Regions from separate parts of the Rhizobium sp. BR 317 genome, predicted to be linked through region 2. Evidence: riboswitches for the same ligand, from Rfam matches in the RefSeq annotation. Region 2 holds a riboswitch; the other holds the start of a gene.
The links. Region 2 has a riboswitch for cobalamin ahead of QD357_RS03525 (DUF1636 family protein). Riboswitches for the same ligand answer to the same signal wherever they lie in the genome.
Positions count from the first base shown of each region.

Region 1: another riboswitch for cobalamin. It lies ahead of QD357_RS19240 (aromatic ring-hydroxylating oxygenase subunit alpha); the one in region 2 lies ahead of QD357_RS03525 (DUF1636 family protein).

Region 1 is NZ_JARWLB010000012.1:4,817-12,277, forward strand. Features, by position in the region: gene QD357_RS19225 (ABC transporter substrate-binding protein) at 1-168, shown strand, start outside; gene QD357_RS19230 (ABC transporter permease) at 266-1,153, shown strand; gene QD357_RS19235 (quaternary amine ABC transporter ATP-binding protein) at 1,146-2,183, shown strand; cobalamin riboswitch at 2,483-2,682, shown strand; gene QD357_RS19240 (aromatic ring-hydroxylating oxygenase subunit alpha) at 2,773-4,017, shown strand; gene QD357_RS19245 (2Fe-2S iron-sulfur cluster-binding protein) at 4,019-5,116, shown strand; gene fdhA (formaldehyde dehydrogenase, glutathione-independent) at 5,359-6,549, shown strand; gene QD357_RS19255 (4-carboxy-4-hydroxy-2-oxoadipate aldolase/oxaloacetate decarboxylase) at 6,616-7,290, opposite strand; gene QD357_RS19260 (ABC transporter substrate-binding protein) at 7,386-7,461, opposite strand, start outside.
Region 2 is NZ_JARWLB010000002.1:194,034-199,987, forward strand. Features, by position in the region: gene QD357_RS03510 (FecCD family ABC transporter permease) at 1-474, opposite strand, end outside; gene QD357_RS03515 (ABC transporter substrate-binding protein) at 535-1,494, opposite strand; gene QD357_RS03520 (ABC transporter ATP-binding protein) at 1,508-2,287, opposite strand; gene QD357_RS03525 (DUF1636 family protein) at 2,297-2,710, opposite strand; cobalamin riboswitch at 2,818-3,035, opposite strand; gene QD357_RS03530 (FAD/NAD(P)-binding protein) at 3,259-4,674, opposite strand; gene QD357_RS03535 (SfnB family sulfur acquisition oxidoreductase) at 5,327-5,954, shown strand, end outside.

The DNA.
Region 1 (7,461 bases), on a different contig from region 2:
AAGAAGCGTTCCTGGAGCAACGACACGGTCAACAAGCTCATGGCTTGGATGACCGACAATCAGGCAACGGGCGAAGACGGCGCCAAGCACTTCCTCAAGGAAAACAAGGACATCTGGACGAAGTGGGTTTCGCCGGAAGCGGCGAAGAAAATCGAAGCTTCGTTGTAATGGTAAAATCTTGCGGTGCGCAAAAGCGCACCGCTTCCTAGCTGCCGATAAAATCAAAAAGACTTGCCACGGCTTCTTTTTTAAAAAGGGGAACCGAATGGAATGGTTTTATAAATTCCCACACATGAACGATGAAACACTCGCCAGCCTGAAGAAGGGTATTGACGAAGCGTTTCGAACATTCACCCGCGGCTATGGCGACGCGATCGAAAGCTTTTTTTCTCCGCTGCAGCACTTTTTGATCGCCGCCGATCGTTTCATGACGCAGACGCCATGGCCGATCATCACCCTGATCATTCTCGTGATCGCCTGGGCGGCGAGCCGAAGCATGAAAATCGTCGTTGGCTGTCTCGTGACACTCCTGCTGATCGGCTATTTCGATATGTGGGACGACACCATGCGGACGGTCTCCATGATCTTCGTCTGCACCTTGCTGTCGATCGCCATCGGCATTCCGATGGGCATCATCATGTCCCGCTCCGATCGCATCCAAAGGGTGGTCAACCCCATCCTCGACGTCATGCAGACGATGCCGAGCTTCGTCTATCTTATCCCGGTCGTCATGCTGCTCGGGATCGGCAAGGTGCCGGGGCTCATCGCCGTCGTCATCTACGCCATTCCCCCGATGATCAGGCTAACCGATCTCGGCATCCGCCTTGTCGACAAGGACGTGCTCGAGGCCGCCGACGCTTTTGGATCGTCCAATTGGCAGAAGCTTTTCAAGGTGCAACTGCCGCTCGCCCTTCCCACCATCATGGCCGGTATCAACCAGACCATCATGATGGCGTTGGCGATGGTCGTCATTGCCTCGATGATCGGCGTGCAAGGACTTGGCCAGCCGGTTCTGAAGGCGATTGCCAACCAGTACTTCACGCTCGGTATTTTCAACGGCCTCGCGATCGTCGGCATTGCCATCATCTTCGACCGTGTGAGCCAGGCCTATGGCAAGAGAATTCAGAAACACCGGGAGACCGTCCATGGCTGATCATCATTTCGGCGGGATCAAGGTCCGCAATCTCTATAAGATCTTTGGACCCAATCCCAAGGCCCACATCCAGGCCGTTCAGAACGGCCTGTCCAAGACGGAGCTCAACGAGAAGCACGGCCACGTCCTGGGGCTGAAGGACATCAATCTCGAAATTCCTTCGGGCTGCATCCAGGTGATCATGGGGCTTTCCGGTTCCGGCAAGTCCACCTTGATCCGGCATATCAACCGCCTCATCGACCCCACGGCCGGTGAAATGCTGGTCGACGGCGTCGACATCGTGAAGATGAATGAGGATAAGCTTCGCCAATTCCGCAGGCATCAGACCGCGATGGTGTTCCAGAAGTTCGCGCTCCTTCCTCATCGCAACGTGCTCGACAACACCGTTTACGGCCTCGAAGTGCAGGGCATGGACCGGGCAAAAAGCGTCGCCATTGCCATGAATTGGCTGGAGCGCGTCGGCTTGAAGGGATTCGAGAAAAAGTATCCCAACCAGCTTTCGGGCGGCATGCAACAACGTGTTGGCCTCGCCCGAGCGCTTTCCAACGACGCGCCGGTCCTGTTGATGGACGAGGCCTATTCGGCTCTTGATCCGCTGATCCGCATGGACATGCAGACGGTTCTTCTGGATCTGCAGAAGGAGATCAAGAAAACCATCGTCTTCATTACTCATGACCTCGACGAGGCGCTTCGTCTCGGAGATCAGATCGCGATCCTGCGCGATGGCGAAGTCATCCAGCAGGGCACCAGCCAGGATATCGTCCTGCGGCCGGCCGACGAGTACGTCGCCAATTTCGTGAAAGAGGTGAACCGAGGGCGTGTCGTTCAGGTCGAGGCTATCATGATGCCGCTGCCATCCGCAGCCCTGACTGGCGGGCCGACGATCGCAGCAGGTACTACCGTTGAAGAAGCGGTGCGCTTGTTGTGCTCGTCACCCGACGGGGAGGTCCACGTCGTCGCACCAACGGGTCAACCGCTTGGCGTCGTGAATTTCCGCCAACTGGCGACGGCGATGGTCAATTCGCACTGACGATGAAATCTCGGCACAGGCGGATCGTCGATTCGCCTGTGCCACCTGGGTAGCCCATACCCCATTGGCCGAGACACGACCAATTCCGACTGTTTGAATATCGGAAGAATAACCGGCCCTTTTCCAAAGAAATCCAGCTTGCCAACCATCCTGACCGTACCATTGGCGCCTTTTGCGCAGCCGACGGGCTGCGCCTGAAAACCGCGACCATTTGGGCGGGTCTTTTTAAATATATGCGCCATATTCAATCTGCGACACAAATGTCGCGATGCATGCTTGGGCGCGCTAAGCGATACGTTATGTTCACGCTGTTCTCGGGTGCGGCATCGAATTGGTGATGCGGATAATTGGAAAGCCGGCGACCGTCGCCGCCGCCCCCGCAACGGTAGCAGAGCGAATAACCGATATGATTCCACTGGCTTTTTGCCTGGGAAAGTATGTCGAAGTCCGAACGGACAGTTCTGAAGCCCGGAAACCAGTTCGAGACGAAAACAACACGACTGATTGCGATGGCGATCAGGCGGGCGGTACCGCTTTGCGATATCGATGCCGACGATTCCATCCAACAGTCCCTTAGGGGATCAAGAGAATGGATATTGCCAGCGACGTGCTCCGCAAGCTTAAGAACCGCCGCCACGGTTACAGCCTGGAGCAGGCCTTTTACACCGATCCCGATTATTACAAGCTCGATTTGGAGACCATCTGGTATCGCGATTGGCTGTTCATTGGTCATGACTGCGAGATTCCGAAGGCCGGCAATTATTTCACGGCGCAGGTCGGTGATTATTCTGTCGTTCTTACTCGCGACCGGGCGGGTACAATCCACGCGCTGCACAATTCCTGTCGTCACCGCGGCTCGCGCGTCTGTGCGCAAGACAAGGGCTCGTCGGCGAAACTTGTTTGCCCCTATCACCAATGGACCTATGAGCTGGACGGCAGTCTGCTGTTCGCCCGCCATATGGCGGAGGATTTCGACAAGAACCAACATGGTCTGAAGCCGATCCACTGCGAGACTGTCGGTGGATACATCTTCATCTGCCTCGCCGATCAGGCGCCGGATTTCGCGCCCTTCCGCGATACCGTCGAGCCCTACCTTGCCCGACACCGTCTCGGCGAAACGAAGGTCGCTTTCGAAAGCACGATCATCGAGAAAGGCAATTGGAAGCTCGTCTGGGAAAACAATCGCGAGTGCTATCACTGCGCCGCCAATCACCCCGAACTTTGCCGCACCTATCCGGAGGCGCCAAGTGCCACGGGCGTGCAGGGTGCCAAGGACGATCCGGTTATCGCCGAGCATTGGGCAAAGTGCGAAGCAGCAGGACTTCCCAGCGAATTCCGCATCTCGCCGACCGGTCAATTCCGTGCCGCGCGCATGCCGCTCATCCAGAACGCCGAGAGCTACACCATGTCCGGTGCTCGTGCCGTTCAGCGTCCGCTTGCCAACGACATGCTGGAAAGCGGTATCGGCACGCTCTTGCTCTTCCACTACCCGACGACGTGGAACCACGTACTCGCAGACCACGCGGTCACCTTCCGTGTCCTGCCGCTCGGGCCGGAACGGACGCAGGTCACCACCAAATGGCTCGTCAACAAGGACGCCGTCGAAGGTGTCGACTATCGTCTTGATGAGCTTACGCATGTCTGGACCGAGACAAACGACCAGGACCGCCGGATTGTTGAAGAAAATGCCTTCGGCATCCGCTCGCCCGCTTACGAGCCCGGCCCCTACTCGCCGGAAGACGAAAATGGCGTCAAGCAGTTCGTCGAATGGTATTCCAACTTCATGATCGATCGGCTCGACGGCGTGGCGAAGCCTCTGTTGCAGGTGGCCTGACATGACGACTGTCAGCACATTTCGCCACTTCGACGAACTGCAGCCGTGGAATGACCGCCACGACCTGCTGGAGTGCATCGCCGCCACGGTGGAGACACCTGATGTGATGACCTTCACGTTCCGCTCCGACCGGGACAATTGGTTCCGATATTTGCCAGGCCAGTTCGTAACCCTGGAGTTACCCGTTTCCGAAAACGAGCCGGTGTTCCGTACCTATACGCTGTCGTCGACGCCCTCACGACCCTTTTCCGTCTCCGTGACGGTGAAGGCCCAGGCAACGAGCATCGGTACGCGCTGGATGTTCGACAACCTCAAACCGGGGATAAAGCTGAAGGCTTTCGGGCCGCTTGGCGACTTCTCATTCGTGCGCCATCCGGGCGAAAAATACCTCTTCATCTCGGGCGGCTCCGGCATCACACCGATGATGTCGATGATCCGCTGGATGGCGGACTGTACGCCGCAGGCGGACGTTGGCTTCATCTCATGCGCCCGCACACCGGACGACCTGCTCTTCAAGACGGAACTCGAATGTCTCGCGGCGCAGATGCCGAAGCTTTCGCTCGGTTTCATCGTCAAAAACCACAATCCGCGTGACGGATGGCATGGGCTGCGCGGCCGCATCGATGCGGCGCGTCTTTCGTTGCTAACCCCTGATTTCCGCGAGCGCACGGTATTTTGCTGTGGTCCCGAGCCCTTCATGCGTGGCGTACGCGACATGTTGAAGGTCTGCGGCTTCAACATGGACCGTTACCATGAGGAAAGCTTCCAGCCTGCGGCAGCACCCGCAGCCGAGGAACTCGCGGTGCGCGCCGGCCCGGGCGAGACCAATGCCGATGCGATTGCTACCGTCACCTTTACCATGGCCGGCAAGGAGGCCAAGTGCCCGCCTGGCCAGACGATCCTGCAGACGGCCCGCGCCATCGGCGTACGCATCGGCGCTGCCTGCGAGGGTGGCCTATGCGGCACATGCCGCATCATGAAGGTTTCGGGCGAGGTCGATATGCGGCACAACGGTGGCATTCTCGATGAAGAAATCGAAGAAGGCTACATCCTGGCCTGCTGCTCACAGCCAACAGGCGATGTGTCGATCGAGGCGTGAGATGGAGCGTCGCCCATGGATATCTGTTGAGTCGCTTTCCTGAGGGCACCGCATCCTGCAGGTGTGGTCTTTTAGACATGTCGAAGGTGTTGTCCGGACACCTTCTCGATAGTGGACCGGCCGCCGCTGAAATCGCGGTGGCCGCGGTCGATTTTTACTTCTGTTCGGCCGTTGAGGAGCGGGCCGAACAGGAGGCGATCGCGGACAGTGATGATCAAGTGTTGAACCAAGGAGGAGATGGCATGACTGGCAACAGAGGCGTCGTTTATATGCGGCCCGGTCGCGTAGAGGTTCGCGACATCGATGATCCAAAACTGGAGGCGCCGGACGGCCGTCGTATCGAGCACGGCGTTATCCTGAAGGTGATCTCCACGAATATCTGCGGCTCTGATCAGCACATGGTGCGTGGCCGCACGACCGCCATGCCGGGTCTCGTGCTTGGCCATGAGATCACCGGGCAGATCATTGAAAAAGGCGTCGATGTGGAGATGCTCGACATCGGCGATATCGTCTCGGTTCCTTTCAATGTCGCTTGCGGCCGCTGCCGCTGCTGCAAATCGCAGGATACCGGCGTTTGCCTGACGGTGAACCCGTCACGCGCAGGCGGCGCCTATGGTTATGTCGACATGGGTGGCTGGATCGGCGGCCAGGCGCGCTATGTGATGGTGCCCTATGCGGATTTCAATCTGCTGAAGTTCCCTGATCGCGACAAGGCCATGGCGAAGATCCGTGACCTCACCATGCTGTCGGACATTCTGCCCACCGGCTTTCACGGCGCCGTTCGCGCTGGTGTCGGCGTAGGATCCACTGTCTATGTCGCAGGTGCTGGTCCGGTGGGTCTGGCGGCGGCAGCTTCCGCCCGCATCCTGGGTGCGGCCGTCGTCATGATCGGCGACTTCAACAAGGAACGCCTCGCACATGCCGCAAAGGTTGGCTTCGAGCCGATAGACCTGTCCAAGAGCGATCGCCTCGGCGAAATGATTGCAGAAGTCGTTGGCAGCGACGAAGTGGACAGCGCCATCGATGCCGTCGGCTTCGAGGCTCGCGGCCACTCGGGTGGTGAACAGCCGGCAATCGTCCTCAATCAGATGATGGAAATCACCCGCGCAGCCGGCTCGATCGGCATTCCCGGCCTCTATGTCACAGAAGATCCGGGCGCGGTCGATGCTGCGGCCAAGCACGGCAGCCTCTCCCTACGCTTAGGCCTCGGCTGGGCGAAGGCGCAGTCCTTCCATACAGGTCAGACTCCGGTCTTGAAGTACAACCGGCAACTCATGCAGGCAATCCTGCATGATCGGCTGCCAATTGCCGACATCGTCAACGCAAAAATCATCTCGCTTGAAGATGCCGCCCAAGGCTACGAAAGCTTCGACCAGGGTGCGGCGACGAAGTTCGTCTTGGATCCGCATGGGGCGTTGCTGAAAGCAGCATAGTCGGATCTGCGCCATCGGTCGGCCGGACTGTATTCTCCGGCCGACTGGGATGCCTCAAAGAGGCCGTCAGATATCGACGATGAGGCCCTTGGCTTTCAGCACCGGTTCGAGCTTACTGACTTCGATGACCGATTTGCCCTGCTTATAGGCTTCGATATAGCCGGCTTCGGCATCCTCGCGCGCCTGCGAAAGCCGCGCTACCTCTTGCGCTTCTCCTCTGCGAACGACAACGAGACCATCCGCGTCACCGACGACGATATCGCCTGGATTGATGATCTCTCCGCCGACGATAATCGGGTCGTTGACGGCTGCGATCGTTTCCTTGACGGTGCCTTTGAGGCAGACGCTGAGCGAGAAGACCGGAAATCCAAGTTCCCGCAATTGAAGCGTATCGCGCACGCCGGTGTCGGTCACCAATCCGCCGATGCCCTTGGCAAGGCAGGCATTGGCCAGGACATCGCCGAAGGAACCCGCTTCCTCGTATTCGCCCGCGGACACGACGATGATGTCGCCCGGCTTGGCGTAGTTGATCGCAAGTTGCAGCATGATGTTGTCGCGCGGCGCGGACTTCACCGTGAAGGCCGGGCCGCAAAGCTTCATGCGATAGTCCACCGGCTTCAGGCGCGAGGAAAGTGCGCCACGGCGACCCTGGGCCTCATGGATCGTCGCGGGCGAGAATTTGGAGAGCGCCTCGATGTCTGCTTTGCTCGGTCGCTCGGCGATATCTTTGATGTGGGTCATGGAAACTTCTCATGGTTAGGCCGGCGGCAGGCAGTGCCGCCGGCGATCAACAACGATGTTCGGATGGATCACCGATCAGGCGAAGGGATGCGGCATCAAGGGATTGGTTCGAACTTCAATTCGGAGATTGGTACAACCTTTTCGTTGCGGGTCATCTTGTATTCCGTGTTC
Region 2 (5,954 bases):
CAACACCAGCCGGTCGGCCGAATGCGAACGCGTCAGCCGCGTTACCAGCGCCACCGCGGCAATCGCAAGAAGCGCGCCGGCGAAGGAAAATAACGGGACAGTCAACAGCCCGAAGATGAGCCCCGTGTGCAGGAGTGCCAATATAGCGCCGAAAGCCGCACCTGAGGAAACGCCGAGAAGATGTGGATCAGCCAGCGGATTTCGCGTCAAAGCCTGCAGCACCGCTCCGGTGACCGCAAGCCCGGCCCCCACGAGCAACGCCAGGATGACGCGCGGAAAACGGACGTCCCAAACGATGCTTTCCTGTCCGCCTGACCAGGTGACGGGAAACAACCCGGCATGCAGCTTGTTGCCGACGATCGACCATACGGTCGCAAACGGGATCGGCGCCGCGCCAAACGAGACGCCGGCCGTGATCGACATGGCGAAGAAAGCAGCAAGGAGCAGGATCATAATGGGAAGGCCGAGGCGCATGCGAAAATCCAGGAAGCGATCCGTCCAGTAATCGACTGGACGGATCGGCATTGTCGTTGGTTACATCGCCTCGGGATGGAATGCCTTCGCCAGCGCGGCGATGGCTTCGATGTTGCGCGGTCCCGGCGTGGCCTCCACATAGGGCAGCACGACGAAACGGTCGTTCTTCACCGCATCGATATTCTTGAAGGCCGGATTGTTCTTCAGAAATGCGATCTTCTGGGCTGCGGTGACCTGGCCATAATCGACGATGACGATGACTTCGGGGTTCTTCTCGATCACCGGCTCCCAGGAGACCTCCGTCCAGCTCTTTTCGACATCGTCCATGACATTGCTGCCGCCAGCCGCTTCGATCATTGCCGTCGGGATGCCGTAGCGGCCCGAGGTGAAGGGCTTTTCCTCGCCGGAATCATAGACGAAGACGCGGGTCGGCTTGTCGACATGACTGATTTTCGACCGGATATCGCTAAGCTGCTTGCGATAGCTGGCAACCAAGGCCTCGGCCCTATCCTCGACGCGGAAAATCTTGCCGAGATTCAGCAGGTCGACGAACATGTCGTCCATCGTCGGCTTGTTCTTCTGCATGACGAAAATGCAGGATTCGGTGAGCTCATAGACCTTGATGCCGAAGGGCGCCATGGTCTCGGGTGTCACCTCACCGCCCACTTTCATGCCATAGTTCCAGCCGGCGAAATAAAAGTCGGCATTGGCTCCGAGCAACACTTCCTTGGTCGGATATTTCGGCGATAGCTCCGGCATTTCCTGAATGCCGTCCCTGAGCTTCTCATCCAGCGTCTTCCAGCCGGAAACGCCAGTATATCCGACCATACGATCCCTGAGCTTCAGAGCCAGCATCATCTCCGTAAGATTGACGTCGTTCGAAACGGCGCGCGCCGGCGCCTTGTCGAAGGTGACATCGCGATTGCAGCTACGCACGGTGACGGGCTCAGCCAGAGCAGCGCCGGCAAAGAGTGTGCCGAGTAGCAAGCCGGTGGCGGACAAGGACATGCGGAAAGACATAAACGGCTCCAAATTATCGAAGAGAAAAACTAAAACGATGGGATGCGTCGCCCGCGACCTGACGGCTCGCTTCGACACGGAATGCGGATGAGATGCGCTCGGCGGTCAGAACTTCGGCAGGCAAGCCGTGACCGCTCAGACGGCCGGAATCGAGCACAGCAACATGCGTCGCGAAATCGGCGGCGAGATTGATGTCGTGCAGAGTGGTGATGATCGTCAGGCCAAGGCCTTTCAACAGCGCCAATATTTCGAGCTGATGGCGGATATCGAGATGATTGGTCGGCTCGTCGAGAATGATCAGCTCCGGCTCCTGCGCCAGCGCGCGGGCAATCAATACCCGCTGTTTCTCGCCACCCGAAAGCGACGCGAATTGCCGGAGCGCCAGATGCTTGAGGTCCAGGCGGAGAAGCGCCGCCGCCGTTGCCGCATGATTCTCTTCGCTCCAACGCGCCATGCCTTTGCGATGGGGAATGCGGCCCATCATCACCACGTCACGAACGCTGAAGGGAAAATCACCCGGCGTCTCCTGCAGGACGACGGCGATACGCCGCGCCGCTTCGCGCGGGCCGATCGACCAGAGATCGGTGCCGTCGAGGCGCACCAGACCCTGTTGCGGCCGGATACCACGATAGAGGCAGCGCAGCAGGGTCGATTTGCCCGCCCCGTTCGGACCGATAATCGCCAGCCGATCTCCGGTTTTCACGGACAGGCTGATGTCCCGGATGATTGGCTTTCCCCTATACGGGCCCCAGGTGACGCCGTCAGCTTCCAATCGCAAGCATTTTTCCAGCATGACCCGCTCCTATTGCAAAAGCGTCGCGTGACGCTCGGCTGAAAGGATGGCTGCCGGAATGCGCGCCAATGTCTTGCCGCCCAACATTTTCGGGCGATCGCCTTCCCGTGTCAGGCCATCGGGCCGATCGCGATAAAGCTCCGCGAAGGAGACGAGCGCGCCGATATCGGCCTCGCCCGAGATGTCACCGAAGAGGTAGGTCGCCTTTGCCGACGTCTGGAAGGCGACGGTGCATGGCCGGTCGCAGCCAGCCATGCAGACACTGCCCTCCAGACTGAAATCGTCGGAAAGTGTCGCACCGGCCTCGGCAATAGCCGCCTGCAAATGTTTCAGCAGATCGAGACCGGGATGGCATGGCGCGCCGACGTGGCGGCAACTCGTGCACACGGTGATCCGATGCGTCTGCTCTTTCGCTTTGTCCATGAAAAGCCTCCCGGAGATTTCGCCGGAGGCAAAGTCAAGATAGGGCTTGCGGACGCGAATGCGCCCCCGCCCAACCACTGAATTTCCATCGGAACACCCCGTCCGTTGCGGTTGACGTTATCGATGGCAGGTCTCCTGGCTCACGGGTKACAGCCCATTCGCACCTTCCCGGCATGAAGCCAGTGGTATATCGCGAACGCGCTCTCCGCTTACAGTTGCGGGGGCAGCCACGGTTTTGGCCCCTGATGGGTAATCCGCACCGTGTTCCCTTTTCAGCCGCCCTCCGGATGATTCCGGCGGCAGCACCATCGGCGTCGTTCATCTCACAGAAAATCGAAACGAGCAATGGCGATATGATCAATGTCTGCACTACCCTAAGTCCCGGCTGCATGATCGAAGTAATTTCGTTATGTTATTACGTTACTAATTTCAACAACAAAAATCAGATGCGGCGACGGGTTCCAAAGCTCTTATTCATTGGAGGCTATGGCGAACGTGGACGCTATCTCGCCCCGAGCTTATTGAAGGGCCGGCAAGATCAATCCTGGTCACACAGCCTTGCACTGCGGATAGAACCGCGCAGCCACCCCATCCGCAGCCGCATAGGCCTGCGTGACGATCTCGGGCACGAGATCGATATCCGGCAAGCTCCCGAGTCCCAGCGGGCCGATGGCAAAAAGCCCCTCGGTCGCTTGTCCATCCACGGAAAGCGCACCCGTCGCTTCGACAGCCAGACCGAGACCAAGTTCGTCCGGTGTGGCGAGGCCCGCCTCGATCAGGCTCCACATTAATGGCGTGTCGAGATCAGGCTCCTGGCAGCGGCAATCGATCACCTCGTCAGCATAGATCTGTTCCACGCCTTGCTGACCCGCGGGCTTCAGCATCAATCCGGTCGGCGTGCGCCGGAGGAACTGCCCGCGGCGCGACAGCGTATTGCCCTCCGCCAGCTCTTGCTTCAGCCGGACATAGAGAGCCTCCGGCAGGCGGTTACGGTGGCTATCGTAAAGAGCGCGCAGATGGCGATTGAATTGCTGCTTCTGTCCCGCAGGCAGCGAACGCCAGAGCGAGCGCGCATGTTTGCGCAGGCCGTTCATGACGGATTGCCAGCTTTGCCCGTTCGCCTCGGCGTTCTCGCAAGCCCGCCGGATGAAACGCACGATGTCGCTGAGACTGCCGGGCATGGCTTCTGCGGGAAAGACCGGATCGGCATTGCTGCGGGTGTGGCTCTGCGGCAGGAAGCCATGTCTCGAAACGATGGTGATCTGGCCGTCGTAGCCGTTGTCGCGCATCTGCAACAGCCGGTCGACGACGCGCAGACCGCTGCCGAGCAATACCGTATGCGGGCGTGACACCAGGCGGCGCGCGCGGACCGTCGTCGGCGTCGCCACGGGTTCACCGCTCTGCGGCTCATGATCGGCAATGCCGTAACCGGTCGCCAGGATCACCGTATCGAACGGTGGATTGGCAGCGCCGGCGCTCTCGACCATAAAGCGGTCACCATGGCTGCGGCAAAGGCCGGTCACCGTCTCGCCGCTGACTTGCACGGTTATATCCCGCCGCGACGACAGCGCCTCGGAAAAGCGCTGGTAGACATAGTCGCTGAAAATGCTCTTGGGGACGAATATCTGCAAAAACCCTGGTATTGCAGCCGGCACGGCACTGCGGAACGTCGCATTGCTACAGAGCCAATCGTTGAAATCATCGGGATCGCCAGCAGAAACCGAGAGATCGCGGACACGGCTGTTCAGGATTTCGCTGCTATGGCCGGACGCCAGAGCCTGACCGCCGCTGACGCTGGAATTGGGATCGAAAAGCTGCAGATGAAACGGCGTCCGCACCGTTTTCATCAAGGCAATTGCCATCATCATACCGGAAAAGCCGCGGCCGATGACGGCGATACGCGGTATTGCATAGGCTTGTGCCGAGGCGTTGGCCCTGGCGGAAAAAAGTCCCTGAACCGTCATATCAACTCCTGGGGCAAAGAGGTGGTCGATCATGCTTTTCTAAGGGCATACTGATACTTTGCCTGTGAACCGCACACAGCGCGCGGCCACCGAACGCTTGGCCGCTAGAGCGCCGCGCATCCGTAAACGCACAATGGCCGCTCTGGTTCTTTTGAACCCAGGGCGTCTGAAAACGAGAGGCTCTGGGCGGGTTCCCACGCAACCAGGAACCAATTTCACTTCGTCAACCTTCACATATCGAGCCTTTCGGCGGCCCGACGAGGTAATTGTTGCTATTGTCTACTTATTTAGTCGTATATGAAAGCGCGAAAATGCGCCGGTAGCAAGCGCTTTCTTGCGACCGACGTCTTTGAAGGTGGATCACATTTACGACATGGCCTCGCACAAGACGCTGTGCACCTGTGGTTTCGCCGACCTGGCCCGCTGATCCCAGACCCTTTTGGTGAACGCGGAAAATAGCTGATAGCCCTGCTGCCAGCGGCGGCTGCACTGAGCCGCCCGCTTACAATTTCTCCATTCGATGCCTATTATGGCGGGTAGCGAAATCTGGATAAGCAAAGAAAAACCATTGTAGAGTAGATCTATAGAAATTACGATCATACCGCTTTCGCACCGCTAAGTCACTGATATGCCAACCCTGATGGGGTCATGAATGGGAACTGTTTCACAGTTGCACGAGCGGGTCAGGCCGCTCGCACACCGCATTCAAAGCGATGAGGAAGCGCTGGAGATCGCGCGATCGCTGGCCGCCCGGTTCTCTCAGCAGGCAAGCGACCGCGACATCAACCGCGTATTGCCCTACGAAGAACTGGAGGCCCTGTCGCAATCCGGCCTGCTCGGCATCACCACTCCGTCCGAACATGACGGCCTCGATATCTCCAACTCAGTTCTTGCCGAAATCATCGCTATCCTGGCCGAAGCCGATCCTTCGATCGCACAAATTCCGCAAAACCATTTCTACATTCTGGAAGCGCTGCGCATCGACGGCAGCGAAGAGCAGAAGAACTTCTTCTTCTCCAGGGCGCTGGCCGGTGACCGTTTCGGCAATGCATTCTCCGAACTCGGCACGGCAACGGCCGGTCAATACAATACGCGCTTGACATCGGACGGACTTGGCTTTCGCGTCAACGGCCGCAAATTCTATTCCACCGGCGTGCTTTTTGCCGACTGGATCGCCATTTTTGCGCTGAATGCGCAGGACGACCTCACAATGTCACTCGTTCCGCGCGGCACCGAAGGCATCCAGATCATCGACGACTGGGACGGTTTCGGCCAGCGCA